Thalassobaculum sp. OXR-137: one gene and its partner. The protein of the gene in region 2 interacts with the protein of the main gene of each other region in a pairwise test. Links are inferred from orthologs where the notes say so. Each region holds a gene or a part of one and is shown on either strand. Other genes may lie near its edges.

What was found. The genes of interacting proteins can lie anywhere in the genome.
Region 1: the proteins of secD (region 2) and pheT interact in binary tests that used the Escherichia coli proteins (3 or more experiments, as listed by UniProt). The link is inferred for Thalassobaculum sp. OXR-137 from one-to-one orthologs.

The regions. Positions count from the first base shown.
Region 1 is NZ_CP139715.1:676,531-682,389, reverse strand. What follows is about bases 2,677-5,725. They hold pheT (phenylalanine--tRNA ligase subunit beta), read right to left. Parts: upstream 5,377-5,725; coding sequence 2,977-5,376; downstream 2,677-2,976. Other genes in these bases: pheS (phenylalanine--tRNA ligase subunit alpha), read right to left, coding at 5,380-5,725; T8K17_RS03265 (DHA2 family efflux MFS transporter permease subunit), read left to right, coding at 2,677-2,964. Also shown: T8K17_RS03275 (NAD(P)-dependent oxidoreductase), read right to left, coding at 1-506; T8K17_RS03270 (peptidylprolyl isomerase), read right to left, coding at 706-1,239; more of T8K17_RS03265, read left to right, coding at 1,432-2,676; more of pheS, read right to left, coding at 5,726-5,859.
Region 2 is NZ_CP139715.1:3,735,895-3,743,984, forward strand. The notes cover bases 2,669-5,608. They hold secD (protein translocase subunit SecD), read left to right. Parts: upstream 2,669-3,337; coding sequence 3,338-4,879; downstream 4,880-5,608. Other genes in these bases: yajC (preprotein translocase subunit YajC), read left to right, coding at 2,866-3,291; secF (protein translocase subunit SecF), read left to right, coding at 4,893-5,608. In the rest of the region: T8K17_RS17295 (DUF4347 domain-containing protein), read right to left, coding at 1-2,412; more of secF, read left to right, coding at 5,609-5,849; T8K17_RS17315 (Mth938-like domain-containing protein), read left to right, coding at 5,852-6,241; T8K17_RS17320 (2'-deoxycytidine 5'-triphosphate deaminase), read left to right, coding at 6,455-7,636; T8K17_RS17325 (phytoene/squalene synthase family protein), read left to right, coding at 7,654-8,090. UniProt on the Escherichia coli protein: Part of the Sec protein translocase complex. Interacts with the SecYEG preprotein conducting channel. SecDF uses the proton motive force (PMF) to complete protein translocation after the ATP-dependent function of SecA.

The sequences.
Region 1 (5,859 bases), 3.1 Mb from region 2 along the record:
GCGTAGCGGCGCACCAGCCGTTCGGAGCCGTATTTGGTCATGCCGTAGATCTTGAACGGCTCCTCGCGGGTGCCGTACTCGTCCAGCGGGCCGTCCCAGCCGGTCTCGCCGAAGGCGCCGGTGCCGTAGGCCGCGCCCGAGGAGATGTTGATCAGCCGGGTCGCGCCGGCCTTCCACGCCGCCTTGAGGGCGTGGGCGAGGCCGACCAGGTTGACCTCGATCACGCTTTCCGGCGCCTCGCGCTCCCGGTCCGGACCGGAGGTGACGGCGGCGCCGTAGAACACCTGGGTGACCTTGTGATCGCCGATCGCCTGGGCGACGGGCTCGGCCTGGCGGATGTCGCCCTGGACCAGGGTGTAGCTGCCGGGCAGGGCGTCGAGGCGGGCCTTGGCCACCGGGTGCAGGGCGTTGCGGTCGAACAGCACGACCTGCTGGCCGTCCTCCAGGTAGCGCTCGGCCACCGCGAGGCCGATGAAGCCGCATCCGCCGGCGATCAGGGTGGTCATGGTCGGTCTCCGCTGTGTGGATCACGTCCAACCAGCCTATCCCGTCGTCCTGACGAAAGTCAGGACCAATAGTCCGGCGGTTGAGCACCGCAGATCCCGATGTGCATCGGGATGACGAGGGAGGGGAAACAGAAAAGACCTCGCCCTTCGACACGCCCCGGATGGGATCCGGAGCTGCTCAGGGCGAGGTCGGTGTTCTTTACTGGTCCGCCTGGACCTTCATCGAGACGATGCTGTCCGGATTGCGCGGCGGCTCGCCGCGGGCGATGGCGTCCACATGCTCCATGCCGTCGGTCACCTGGCCCCACACGGTGTACTGGCCGTTCAGGAACGAGCAGTCGTTGAAGCAGATGAAGAACTGGCTGTTGGCGCTGTGCGGCGCCTGGGTGCGGGCCATGCCGATGGTGCCGCGGCCGAAATTGGTGTTGGTGAACTCGGCGCGCAGGTCGTCCTTGTCGGAGCCGCCCCGGCCGGTGCCGGTCGGGTCGCCCGTCTGGGCCATGAAGCCTTCGATCACGCGGTGGAACACGACCCCGTCATAGAAGCCCTCCCGCGTGAGCTCCTTGATCCGCTCGACATGGTTCGGCGCCAGGTCCGGGCGCAGGTCGATGACCACGGTGCCGTCCTTCAACTCCATGATCAGCGTGTTTTCAGGATCGGCGGCGGCCGCCCCATTGGTGTCGGTCGTCATGATCGCTCCGATAATGCTTGCGGCGAACGCCAGGCGGCGCATCGACGTCTCCTTCGGCTTTAGGGTGATCGGGTCATCCCCCCACGGGGTTCGCACCTTACCGGAGCGGGCCGCGCAGGCAAGCGTTGCTGCCGCCATCGCCGATTTTCAACGGGTAACGGCCCGCCGCCGGACGTGCGATGATGGTGAAAACGTCAAAAGAAGACCGAACAAGGGAGGAGGGTGCACGGACGCATGGCGATCGCCGTCCCATCCGAGCTGCCTTCCGGCGGCGAGACCAGTTTCGCGCAGCGCGCCGTCATCCTGATATCGCTCACCTTCGTGACGATGCTCTACACGATGACGGTGATGATCGCGAACGTGGCCTTGCCGAAGATGCAGGGCACCTTCGCCGCCACCACCGACCAGATCGCCCTGGTCGTCACCTTCAACATCGTCGCCACGGCGGTGATGACCCCGGCCTCGGGCTGGCTCGCCTCGCGGTTCAGCCGGCGCTCGCTGATGTTCTGGTGCGCCGTCGGCTTCACCGCCGCCTCCTTCCTGTGCGGGGTGTCGCAGAGCCTGGAGGAGCTGGTGCTGTATCGCATCCTGCAGGGCGGCTTCGGCGCGCCGCTGGTGCCGCTGGCCCAGGCGACGATCCTCGACACCTTCCCGCGCCACCAGCACGGCACCGCTACGGCGGTGTTCTCCATGGGCGTGGTGTTCGGCCCGATCATCGGCCCGACGGTCGGCGGCTTCCTGGCCGAGGAGCTCGGCTGGCGCTGGGTGTTCTTCCTGCTGGTGCCGTTCGGGCTGATCGCCATCACCGCGATCACGGTGGTGATCCAGGACCGGCGACGGTCGAACGCCATGCGGCTCGACTGGTTCGGCTTCCTCACCCTCTCCGTCGCCATCGCCTCGTTCCAGTTCATGCTGGACCGGGGACAGCGGCTCGATTGGTTCGAATCGCCGGAGATCATGATCGAGGCGATCGTCGCGGCGCTGGCCTTCTATCTGTTCCTGGCCCATGTGGCGACGGCGGAGAAACCGTTCCTCAACCTCGCCATGTTCCGCGACCGGAACTACGCGATCGGCTGCACGATCATGTTCCTGTTCGGCATGGTGCTGTGGACGCCGATGGTGCTGTTTCCGCCGATGATGGCGAACATCCAGGGCTATCCGGAGGCGGAGATCGGCGTGTTCATGGCCCTGCGCGGCCTCGGCACCCTGGTCGCCTCGGTGGTGATGGCCTTCATCAACCGGCTGTTCGATCCGCGCCTGCTCCTGACCATCGGCTTCGTGCTGCAGGGGGTGGCCGCCGCCTATATGGGCGGGTTCGACATCAACCTGTCGCCCTTCGCACTCGCCTGGACCAGCCTGCTGGCCGGATTCGGGGTCGGGTTCATCTGGGTCCCGATCACCCTGATCACGTTCCGGACCCTGGACAAGGCGTTCATGAACGAGGCGACGGCGATCTATCACCTGATCCGGAATGTCGGCTCGTCGATCTTCATCTCGGTGTCCATCGCCTTGGTCATCCGCACCACGGCGGCCGGCTACACGGAGCTGGTGCCCTTCGTGTCGATCTTCGCCGAGGCCAACAGCCTGTTCGGCCTGCGCGGCGACTGGCCGACCGACAGCACCCGGTCGCTGGCCGGGCTGGGGGCGGAGATGCGGCGGCAGGCGACGATGCTGGGCTACATCAACGCCTTCTACCTCTACGCCGCCACCTGCTTCGCCATCATCCCGTTCGTCTTCATGGTGAAGTACCGCCGGGCGGAGGCATGAAGGCGGGGCCGGTCAGCCCCGCAGCACGCCGCCGGTCTGCTTCTCCACATTGGCGACGATCTTGGCGGAGACCGCCTCGATCTGCTCGTCGGTGAGGGTGGCGTCGCGCGGTTGCAGGATGACCTCCACCGCGATCGACTTGGTCCCCTCGGCAAGGCCCGGACCGGTGTACTGGTCGAACACGTGCACACCGTCGATCAGCGCCTTGTCGGCGCCGGCCGCCGCCCGGGCGATCTTGTCCGCCGCCACGTCCGCCGCCACCACGAAGGCGAAGTCGCGGGCCACCGGCTGGAACGGGATGCGCTCCAGCAGCGGGCGCTGCGGCCCCTTGCGCTTCGGCATGGGCACGTTGTCCAGCAGGACCTCGAACGCCACCGCCGGACCCTTCAGGTCGAACGCTTCCAGGATGCGCGGGTGCAGCTCGCCGAACCGGGCCATGACCTTCGGGCCCAGCCGCAGGCAGCCGGAGCGGCCCGGGTGGTACCAGTCCGGCGCGTCGGTGGAGACCTGAAGGTTGGCCACCGGCGCCTCCAGCATTTCCAGCAGGTCGAGCACGTCGGCCTTGGCGTCGAACGCGTCCACCGCCCGGTCGGCCTTGCGCCAGTCGCGCGGACCGGTGCGGCCGACCCGCAGGCCGACGGCGGCCTGGGACTGGTCCTCCGGCCGGTCGCCCGCGTATTCCGGGCCGACCTCGAACATCGCGATGTCCGGATAGCCGACATTGGCGTTGCGCGCGGCGGCGGCCAGCAGGTTCGGCAGGATCGACGGCCGCATCACGTCCAGATCCGCGCTGATCGGGTTGACCAGCCGCAGGGCCGAAGCGCCGCCGCCGAACAGCTCGGCATGCTTGGCCGGCAGGAAGGAAAAGGTCACCGCCTCCATCATCCCCCGCCCGGCCAGCGCCCGCTTGGCGAGGCGGCGGCGGTTCTGCTCGGCGGTCAGGGCCGGCTGGCCGACCACGCTGGTCCGCTCCATGGAAACCGGCGCGATCCTGTCGTAGCCGTAGACCCGGACGACCTCTTCCACCAGGTCGGCCTCGCCCTCCACGTCGCCGCGCCACGGCGGCGGGGTGACGCTCATGGTCTCGCCCGCCCCCTCGACCTCGAAGCCGAGGGTGGTGAGGATGCGCTTGGCCTCCTCCTCCGGCACCTCGACACCGCACAGACCAGCGATGCGGGAATGGCGCAGGGGCAGCTTGCGGCGCCAGTCGCGGCCCTCGCCGCTGCGGACGGTCTCGCTGACCTCGCCGCCGCAGATCTCCAGCACCATGCGGGCGGCAACCTCCGCCCCCCACCAGGGGCCGGTCTGGTCGAGGCCGCGCTCGAACCGGTAGCGGGCGTCGGACAGCACGCCGAGCTTGCGCCCGGTGGCGGCGACCGAGGTCTCGTCGAAGATCGCGATCTCCAGGAACATGTCCGTCGTTGCGCCATCCACGCCGGTGCGCTCGCCGCCCATGATGCCGGCCAGATCGTCGACGCCGTTCGCATCGCCGATCACCAGCATGCCGGCCTCGAAGGTGTATTCCTTGCCGTTCAGCGCGAGGTATTTTTCGCCGTCCTTGGCCAGCCGGATCGTCGGGTTGCCGTGCAGCTTCTTGGCGTCATAGGCGTGCAGCGGGCGGCCCAGATCGAGCATCATGTAGTTGGTGATGTCGACCAGGGCGGAGATCGGGCGCAGACCGACGGCGCGCAGGCGGTCCTGCATCCAGGCCGGGGCCGGGCCGTTCTTCACGCCGCGGAAATAGCGGCCGCTGACCGCCGGGCACAGATGCGCCTGGTCGGCCGGCAGGTCGACGTCGAAGCGCAGCGGGCTGGCGAACGTGCCCTTGACCGGCGAGGTGTCGAGCGGCTTCAGGGTGCCGATGCCGGAGGCGGCGAGATCGCGGGCGATGCCGCGCACGCCCAGGCAGTCGGCCCGGTCCGGAGTGATGGCGATGTCGATGATCGGATCGTCCAGCCCGGCATAGGCGGCATAGGCCTGGCCGACCGGCGCGTCGTCCGGCAGGTCGATGATGCCGTCGTGATTGTCGCTCAGGCCGAGCTCGCGCTCCGACAGCAGCATGCCGTTGCTGTCCTCGCCGCGGATCTTGCCCGGCTTCAGCAGCAGATCGGTGCCCGGCACATAGCTGCCCGGCGGGGCGAAGACGCCCTTCATGCCGGTGCGGGCGTTCGGCGCGCCGCAGACTACCTGGACGATGCCGTCGCCGGCGTCGACCTTGCAGACCCGCAGGCGGTCGGCATTCGGGTGCTGCACCGCTTCCACAACATGGGCGACGCGGAACGCGGAGAAGGCGGCGGCGCGGTCCTCCACCTCCTCCAGCTCGAGGCCGAGCATGGTGAGCCGGTCGGTGATCTCCTGGAGCGACGCGTCGGTGTCCAGATGATCCTTCAGCCAGGACAGGGTGAACTTCATGGCTCAGAGGCCTCCGGCGATGGTCGGCTGGGCCAGCGGCACGAAGCCGTAATGGCGCATCCAGCGCAGGTCGCTGTCATAGAATGGGCGCAGGTCGGGAATGCCGTATTTCAGCATGGCGATCCGCTCGATCCCCATGCCGAAAGCGAAACCCTGGTACTCGGTCGGGTCGATCCCGGCATAGCGCAGCACGTTCGGGTGCACCATGCCGGAGCCGAGGATCTCCAGCCAGTCGCCGTGGTTGCCGATCTTCAGCTCGCCGCCCGACCGCGAGCAGCCGATATCGACCTCGGCCGAGGGCTCGGTGAACGGGAAATAGCTGGGGCGGAAGCGCAGCGGCAGGTCGTCGATGCCGAAGAAGGCCCGGCAGAAATCGGTCAGGCAGCCCTTCAGGTGGCCCATATGGCTGATCTTGTCGATCACCAGCCCTTCGACCTGATGGAACATCGGCGAGTGGGTGGCGTCGTGGTCGGAACGGAAGGT
Region 2 (8,090 bases):
GTCGGCGCCGTTGCCGTAGAGCACGTCGATGCCGCCGCCGCCGAAGGCGGTGTCGTTGTCGGCTCCGAGCTCGAGACGCTGGTTGTTCTCGTCGCCGGTCAGGAAGTTGCTGCCCAGGCCGCCGGCGACGGTCGCCGTCCCGATCACCGAGGCGAATTCGATATTGTCCAGATGGATCGTGGATCCGGTCGGCAGGGAGCGCATGTCGACGACGAACGCCTCCGTCTGACCGGTCCCGCCTGTGCCGGTCAGGAAGATCGGCGTTGCCAGGGTCGTGTCCGTTGTTGTCGGCACGATGGTGCGCACATCCAACGTCGCGCTGTCGCCCAGGCGGTTCAGATAGGTCTGGGCATGGGATGTCAGGACGCTTCCGTCCGGAGCTTGGCGCGAATCGATGGACTGGATCAGCGTGTCCAGGGCGGCGCTCTTGGTCTGGGCGACCTGCGGGCCCTCGGAGGTCACGGCCGTCAGACGAGGCAGGATGGCGGTGACGACGTTGCCGTTGTTACCGGTATTCTGTAGCAGCGCAGCGGTCGCGCCGGTGTTGCCGGTGTTGCTGAGGGTCTCGGCTTCAGTGAATGTCGCCACTGTCGGCGTGGCCGGTGTGATGACGACCGTGTTCGGGGTCGAGGTGTCGACGGTTCCGCCGCCCCCAGATCCGCCGGACGTCGCGGCCGCGGTATAGGTGATGGTGGTGTTAGTCCCGTCATAGGTGGCGCTGAAGGTGCCGGTGGTCGCGGTGATACCGGTCAGGGTGATTTCCTGCCCGCCGCCAAGGGAGAGCGTGCCCGACGTCGCGGTGCCGTTGAGAGACGAGAGGTCCGAACTCTTAATGACGATCTGATCCTCAGCCGAGAAGTCGCTGATCGTATCGCCGTTGAATTCGGAAGTATTCCCGAGGAAGACGTCGGCGTCGGTGCCGCCGATGAGGAGGTCGACATCCGCTCCGCCGCTCATCGTATCGGCACCGGCGCCGCCCGAAAGCGTGTCGGCCTGCGCCATCCCGAGCAGAAGGTCGCTCCCCTCGCCACCCCGAATGACATCCGTGCCGCTGCCGCCGGAATGGGTGTCGTTGCCCTCGCCGCCATAGAGCGTGTCCGCACCGTCGCCGCCCGAGATCGTGTCGTCGCCCACACCGCCGGACAGGACGTCATCACCCTTCTGGCCCCAGATCCAGTCCTTGCCGGCGCCGCCACGGGCCACGTCGTTGCCGGAACTGCTCATCAGCGTATCGTTGCCGGCGCCGCCGGAGAGGGTGTCGTCGCCTTCGCCGCCGGATACCCCGTCGTTGCCGTCGCCGCCGAACAGAGAGTCGTCGCCGGCCGCGCCATACAGGAAGTCGTTGTCGGCGCCGCCGTAGATGGTGTCAGCGCCGTCGCCGCCCGAGAGCGTGTCGTTGCCGCCGCCGCCGGAGATGACATCGTCGCCCGCTCTGCCGGAGACCGTGTCGTTGCCATCGCCGGTCGAGATCGTATCCGCCAGCGCGCCGCCAATGATCGTATCGCGGCCACCGCCCGTCGTGATCGCAAAGTGGCCGTCTGATTCGGCCGAGCCGTTCCAATTCACGTTCGAACTCGACGCGCTCGCGTCGACGGTGAGCGTGAGACCGGTCGCAACAGAGGCATCGTTGGTGGTGATGGCCTGAACACCGGTGGTGATGTTGACCCGCTCGATATTGACGAGTGCCGTTGCGCCCAACGTCACCGTCTGCGCGGCAGAAATGGTCAGCGTGTCGTTGCCGGCGCCGCCGTCCAAAGAATCGTTCGGGTTCCAGCTGTTGGAGATTGACGCGATGAACTCGTCATCGCCGATACCCGGATTCAGGTTGTCGTCCGCGAGCGTCAGGTTGACCTGGGCCAGCAATCCCCGCCAGGCGGTCCGGGACGCCGGCGAAAAGGCGACGGCGACGGACGAGTGATCGAAGGCGTTCCAATCGCCTCCCAGGACGGCCGACCCGACCGGGCCGGTGGCGGTGACCACCTGAACGCCCAGCCGCGCCGACAGGTGGTCGACGAACCGACGTCCCTCGGCCGCGGCGCCCAGCGAGCAGCCATAGATCATCACGGCCGCCGACGGATCCATTGCGTTGGCGATCGTGTCCAACGCAATGGATCCGTCGAGGGTCGCCGAGTCGATCCGCTCGCCGGCGAGATGCAGCGCGCCCGGCTCGCCATGGGCCAGCACATGCAGCCCCTGCAGACCGGTCTCTCTCGTCGCCAGATGGCGGGCGATCTGGCCGAGGCCATCGCCGGCCGCGCTCAGATACAGAATCTCGATCCCGTCTCTTGCACCGGCGAGCAACGCGCCGACGTCTTCAACCCCGGGATCGACCACGAGCAACTCGGACGCCTGGAGCGTCCCGGTGATCGATTCCTTGATGATCTCCGTCCCGGAGGTCGTCGTCGTGCTCATGCTGGTAACTCCATCGAACTCGATGCTGCGGTGAGGCTTTATCTGGGGGATATGAGTAAAATTCTTCTTAACCAGATCGGCAGTGTGATCGCAATGTCGATCACTACCGTAACTGTCTGAACAAATTCCTAATTTTCCGGTTCAAAATTATTTGATTCCGGGAAAATCCACGACCGGCATAGGGGAAAAATAGCAAAGCGCCATCTCGCACATCTTTTCCGCTTAAATGATGGGGTTTTAGAGGGCTAAGGGGTGTGGGCGGGACGATCGACCCCCGCAGGCGTTGGTAATCTCGCCGAGCCATGCTTTCGATCGCGGGGCGGTCGGCCGGGGACCGGGTCCGGCGCCGCCGCGCCGTTGCATTTCATGCCTCCGTCGGTATAGTCCCGCCACTTCGCGCCCCCATATATGGCGGGATAAACGAGAGCGGATGCGGTCCGCGGGAGATTTCACATGCTCATTTCGACAGCTCACGCGCAGTCTCTCGGCGGCGGCGGTGGCGATTTCGTCATCCAGCTCCTGCCGTTGGTCCTGATCTTTGTGGTCTTCTACTTCCTGCTGATTCGCCCGCAGCAAAAGCGGATGAAGCAGCACAAGGAAATGCTGGCGAACGTGCGCCGCGGCGACCGGATCGTCGGAAATGGCGGCCTGATGGGTACCGTGACCAAGGTCAGCGACGACGACGACACCCTGACGGTGGAGATCGCCGAGGGTGTCCGCGTCCAGATGCTGCGCTCCATGCTGGCCGAGGTCCGCGGCAAGGGCGAGCCGGTCAGCAAGCCGCCGAAGAAGAAGGCTTCCAAGGCCGAGGACGAAGCCGCTCCGGCTGCCGCTAACCAGAGCGCGGTGACCGACGGGGACGAGACGGTCAAATCCTGATCCGCGTATCGACAGATCCAGCCCGAGCCCGGCGGAGACCCTGCCCATGATGCAGTTCGAAACCTGGAAGACGATCCTCGTTGCGTTCGTCTGCCTGGCGGGGCTGGCCTATGCCGCCCCGAACCTTATGGAGAAGGGTATCGGCGACGACCTCCCGGTCGGCGTGCCGGGTAAGCAGATCAGCCTCGGGCTCGACCTCCAGGGCGGGTCCTATCTCCTGCTGGAGGTCGAGGCCGACGTCGTCGTGCAGGAACGGCTCGAGGCCATCGTCGACGGCGCCCGCCGGGCGCTGCGCGAGGCGAAGATCGGTTATGTGGGGCTGGGCGTCGAGCAGGGGGCCGCCGCCTTCACCGTTCGCGAGACGGCCGATCTGGAGCGTGCCCGCGACATCGCCGCAGACCTGGACGAGGACGCGACGGTCACCGTCGACGGCGACCGCGTGTCTCTGTCCATGGGCGAGGACGCGATCCGGCAAATCAAGATTAATGCGGTCCAGCAGTCGATCGAGATCGTGCGCCGCCGCGTCGACGAGACCGGCACCCGCGAGCCGCTTATCCAGCGCCAGGGCATCGACCGCATCCTGATCCAGCTTCCGGGCATCGACGACCCGCAGCGCATCAAGGAACTGATCGGCCAGACCGCCAAGCTGACCTTCCATCTGGTGTCCATCGGGGCCGACACCAACCGCCCGCCGCCGGGGGCGCGGACCCTGCCGATGCTGGAAGGCGGCAATATCGTCATTCAGCGCCGGGTGATGGTCAGCGGCGAAAACCTGGTCGATGCCCAGCCGTCCTTCGATCAGAACAGCCAGCCCGTCGTGACAATCCGGTTCGACAGTGCCGGCGGCCAGCGGTTCGGCCGCGCGACCTCGGAGAATGTGGGCAAACCTTTCGCCATCGTGCTCGACGGCAAGGTGATCTCGGCACCGGTCATCCGCGAGCCGATCCTCGGCGGATCAGCGCAGATCAGCGGCCGTTTCTCCGTTCAGGAAGCCCAGGACCTGGCCCTGCTGCTGAGGGCCGGCGCTCTGCCGGCACCGCTGACAGTGCTGGAGGAGCGCTCGGTCGGTCCGGGCCTCGGGGCTGATTCCATCGCCGCCGGCGAGATCGCCGCCGTCATCGGCCTGGTGCTCGTCGTCGGTTTCATGATCCTGAGCTACGGCCTGTTCGGCATCTTCGCCAACATCGCCCTGTTCGTGAATATCGTCCTGATCATGGGCGCCCTTTCGGCGATGCAGGCGACCCTGACCCTGCCGGGCATCGCGGGCATCGTGCTCACCATCGGCATGGCGGTCGACGCCAACGTCCTGATCTTCGAGCGGGTGCGCGACGAGATCGGAGCCGGACGCTCTCCGCTGAATGCGTTGGACGCCGGCTACAGCCGCGCGCTGACCACCATCGTCGACAGCAACCTGACGACCCTGTTCGCCGCGGTGTTCCTCTTCGCCCTGGGCTCCGGCCCGGTGAAGGGCTTCGCCGTCACGCTCGGCATCGGAATCGTCACGTCGATGTTCACCGCCATCATGGTCACCCGGTTGTTCGTCGCCCTCTGGGCGCGCCGCAGCCGCCCGACCAGCCTGCCGATCTGAGGGGAGAGAAAACATGAAGCCGCTCCGCCTCATCCCGCGGGACACCAAGGTTCCTTTCGTCAAGTTCCGGATCGCCGCCTTTGCCCTGTCCGCCCTGCTGGTCGTCGGCTCGATCGCCGCGGTCCTCGGGATCGGTCTGAATTTCGGCATCGACTTCAAGGGCGGGACCCTGATCGAGATCCAGACCAGTGAGCCGGCCGACATCGCCCAGATGCGTTCCGACCTGAACGCGCTCGGTCTGGGCGAGGTCAGCCTGCAGGAGTTCGGGTCGGACCGGGACGTCCTGATCCGCATCCAGCGCCAAGAAGGCGAGGAAGCTGAGCAGATCAAGGCGATCGAGGTGGTGCGCAACGCCCTGCCGTCCGATGTCGAGTTCCGCCGCACCGAGTTCGTCGGCCCGACCGTCGGCCAGGAGCTGATCGAGGCCGGCATCCTCGCGGTCGGTCTCGCGCTGCTGTCGATCCTGATCTACATCTGGTTCCGCTTCGAATGGCAGTTCGGAGTCGGCGCCATCGTCGCGCTGAGCCACGACATCATCTCGACCCTCGGCCTGTTCGCGCTGATCCAGCACGAGTTCAACCTGGCGACCGTCGCCGCGGTGCTCACCATCGCCGGCTACTCGATCAACGACACCGTGGTGGTCTACGACCGGGTGCGCGAGAACCTGCGGCGCTACAAGACCATGCCGCTGGGCGAGCTGCTTGAGCTGTCGATCAACGACACCCTGTCGCGTACCACCATGACCTCCCTGACCACGCTGCTGGCGCTGGCTGCGATCTACTTCTTCGGCGGCGCGGTGCTGGCCGATTTTGCCCTGGCGATGATCTGGGGCATCGTGGTCGGTACCTATTCGTCGATCTTCATCGCGGTGCCGCTGCTGCTCTACACGGGCCTGCGGCGGGGCGACGGCGATGCCGACGATGAGAGCATGCTGCCGGAATATGAGCGGACGGTGAAGAACGGGAGCTAGGCATGGTCGATATCACGCCGATGGTCGCCCAGGGCGTGCAGATCATCCACGGCTACGGCGACGGCAGGTTTCGGGTCGGCGACGTGAGCCATACCGGCCCGATCCTGGTCCGGCCGGAAAACACCCTGGGGTGGGATGTGGATCCGGAGGCTAATCTGGCCGCGCTGGACCTCGCCACGCTCGGGCCGATCCTGGAGGCGGAGCCGCGCTTCGACATTCTGCTGATCGGCACCGGGACGAAGCAGGTCTTCCTGCCGCCGGCCCTGCGCCGCGATATTCGGGACAAGGGGCCGGTTGCCGAGGTCATGGACACCGGTGCCGCCTGCCGCACCTTCAACCTGCTCCTGGCCGAAGGCCGGCGGGTCGCGGCGGCACTGCTGCCGGTTGTGTGACCGCCAAGCGGGTCGGCCATTCACATCCGCCCCGGGGCTCCTGGCTGTGGATAGTGGGGAAAAGCCGGAAACCCTCGGTGTCCCAAACGGTTCGGACAGCCGATGGACGGGAGCGTTCGGGGTATCCTTTGCGGATCCTTTGCGTTTCGTCCGCACCGGCACCGACGCTAGGATGACCGACCGCCATCCGGGCGGAAAGCGAGGGTTTCCGTGATGAATTTCGATACGCCGAGCGATCTGATCCCGTCGGGCGAGGGCGGGCGCGGCCAATGGGCCAAGCCGACCACCGGCGTCCTGCCGTATCAGGAAATCGAGCGGATGATCGCGGACGGCCAGATCAAGGGCGCCGTCCCGGTCGATCCGTCCCAGATCCAGCCGGCCAGTCTCGACCTGCGCCTGGGTCCCAAGGCCTACCGCGTGCGGGCAAGCTTCCTGCCGGGCCAGGGCGGCACGGTGATGGAGAAGATCGACCAGCTCGACGGGCGCCCGGAACTGGACCTGACGAACGGCGCCGCCCTGGAGCGCGGCTGCGTCTATGTCATCGAGCTGCTGGAGAGCCTGAACCTGCCCCACGACGTGGAGGCGCTGGCCAATCCGAAGAGCTCCACGGGCCGTCTCGACATCCTCACCCGCCTGATCACCGACGGCGGCACCGCCTTCGACCGGATCGAGCGGGGCTACAAGGGCAAGCTGTACCTGGAGGTCGTGCCGCTGTCGTTCAGCGTGGTGGTCAGCCAGGGCTCGCGGCTGAACCAGCTCCGCTTCCAGCGCGGCGCCAGCGCGCTCTCCGCCAAGGAGGTGCGCGAGCGTCACGCGCTCGGTCATTTCGCCCGGGTGGCCGAGGGCGACACCCTGATCCCGCCGCGCGACACGCTGGTGCCGTTCTCCATCGACCTGCAGGGCGCGGGCAAGGGGGCGATCGTCGGCTACAAGGCCCGCAAGAACGCCCGCAAGATCGACGTGGACCGCCCGCGGTCCTATCCGGTCGCCGAGTTCTGGGAGCCGCTGATGTGGGACCAGGGCCGGCTGATCCTGGAGAAGGACGAGTTCTACATCCTGGCCACCCGCGAGGAGGTGGCCGTTCCCCCCGACCTCGCCGCCGAGATGCTGCCCTTCGACAGCCAGTCCGGCGAGTTCCGCGTGCACTACGCCGGGTTCTTCGATCCGGGCTTCGGCTGGGTCGAGGGCAAGGCCCAGGGCAGCCGGGCGGTGCTGGAGGTGCGCTCCTATGGCGTGCCCTTCACCCTGGAGCACGGTCAGATCGTCGGTTGGCTCGACTACCGCCGGATCGCCAACGGTCAGACCGACATGGTCTATGGCGAGGCGATCAAGTCGAACTACCAGGGCCAGGGCATCGCGCTGGCCAAGCACTTCATCCCCGAATCCGGCGGCTGAGGCCGACGTTCGGCCCGATGACCGACGCGACCCTGGCATCACACCTGGCGGCCTGTGCGGAGATCGTGCGCCGGCACGACCGCGAGCGCTACCTGGTCTCGCTCTTCGCCGCCCCGGAGCAGCGCGACGGCCTGTTCGCCGTGCTCGCCGCCAATCATGAGATCGCGAAGATCGCGGAGGTGGTGAGCGACCCGACCATCGGCCTGATCCGGCTGCAATGGTGGCGGGAGGCCTTCGACGGGATCGAAGCGGGGACCCCGCGCGCCCATGAGGTGGTGCTCCCGCTATCTCAGGTCGCGGAGCGGCATCCCGAGTTGCTGTCGGATCTGCGCCGGGTGGTCGATGCCCGCGAGGGCGACCTGTCGGAAGAGCCGGCGGCGGATCTGGACGCGCTGGAGGACTACGCCGCGGCGACGGGGGGAGAGGTAACGGCGGCGATGGCGCGCGTGTTGGG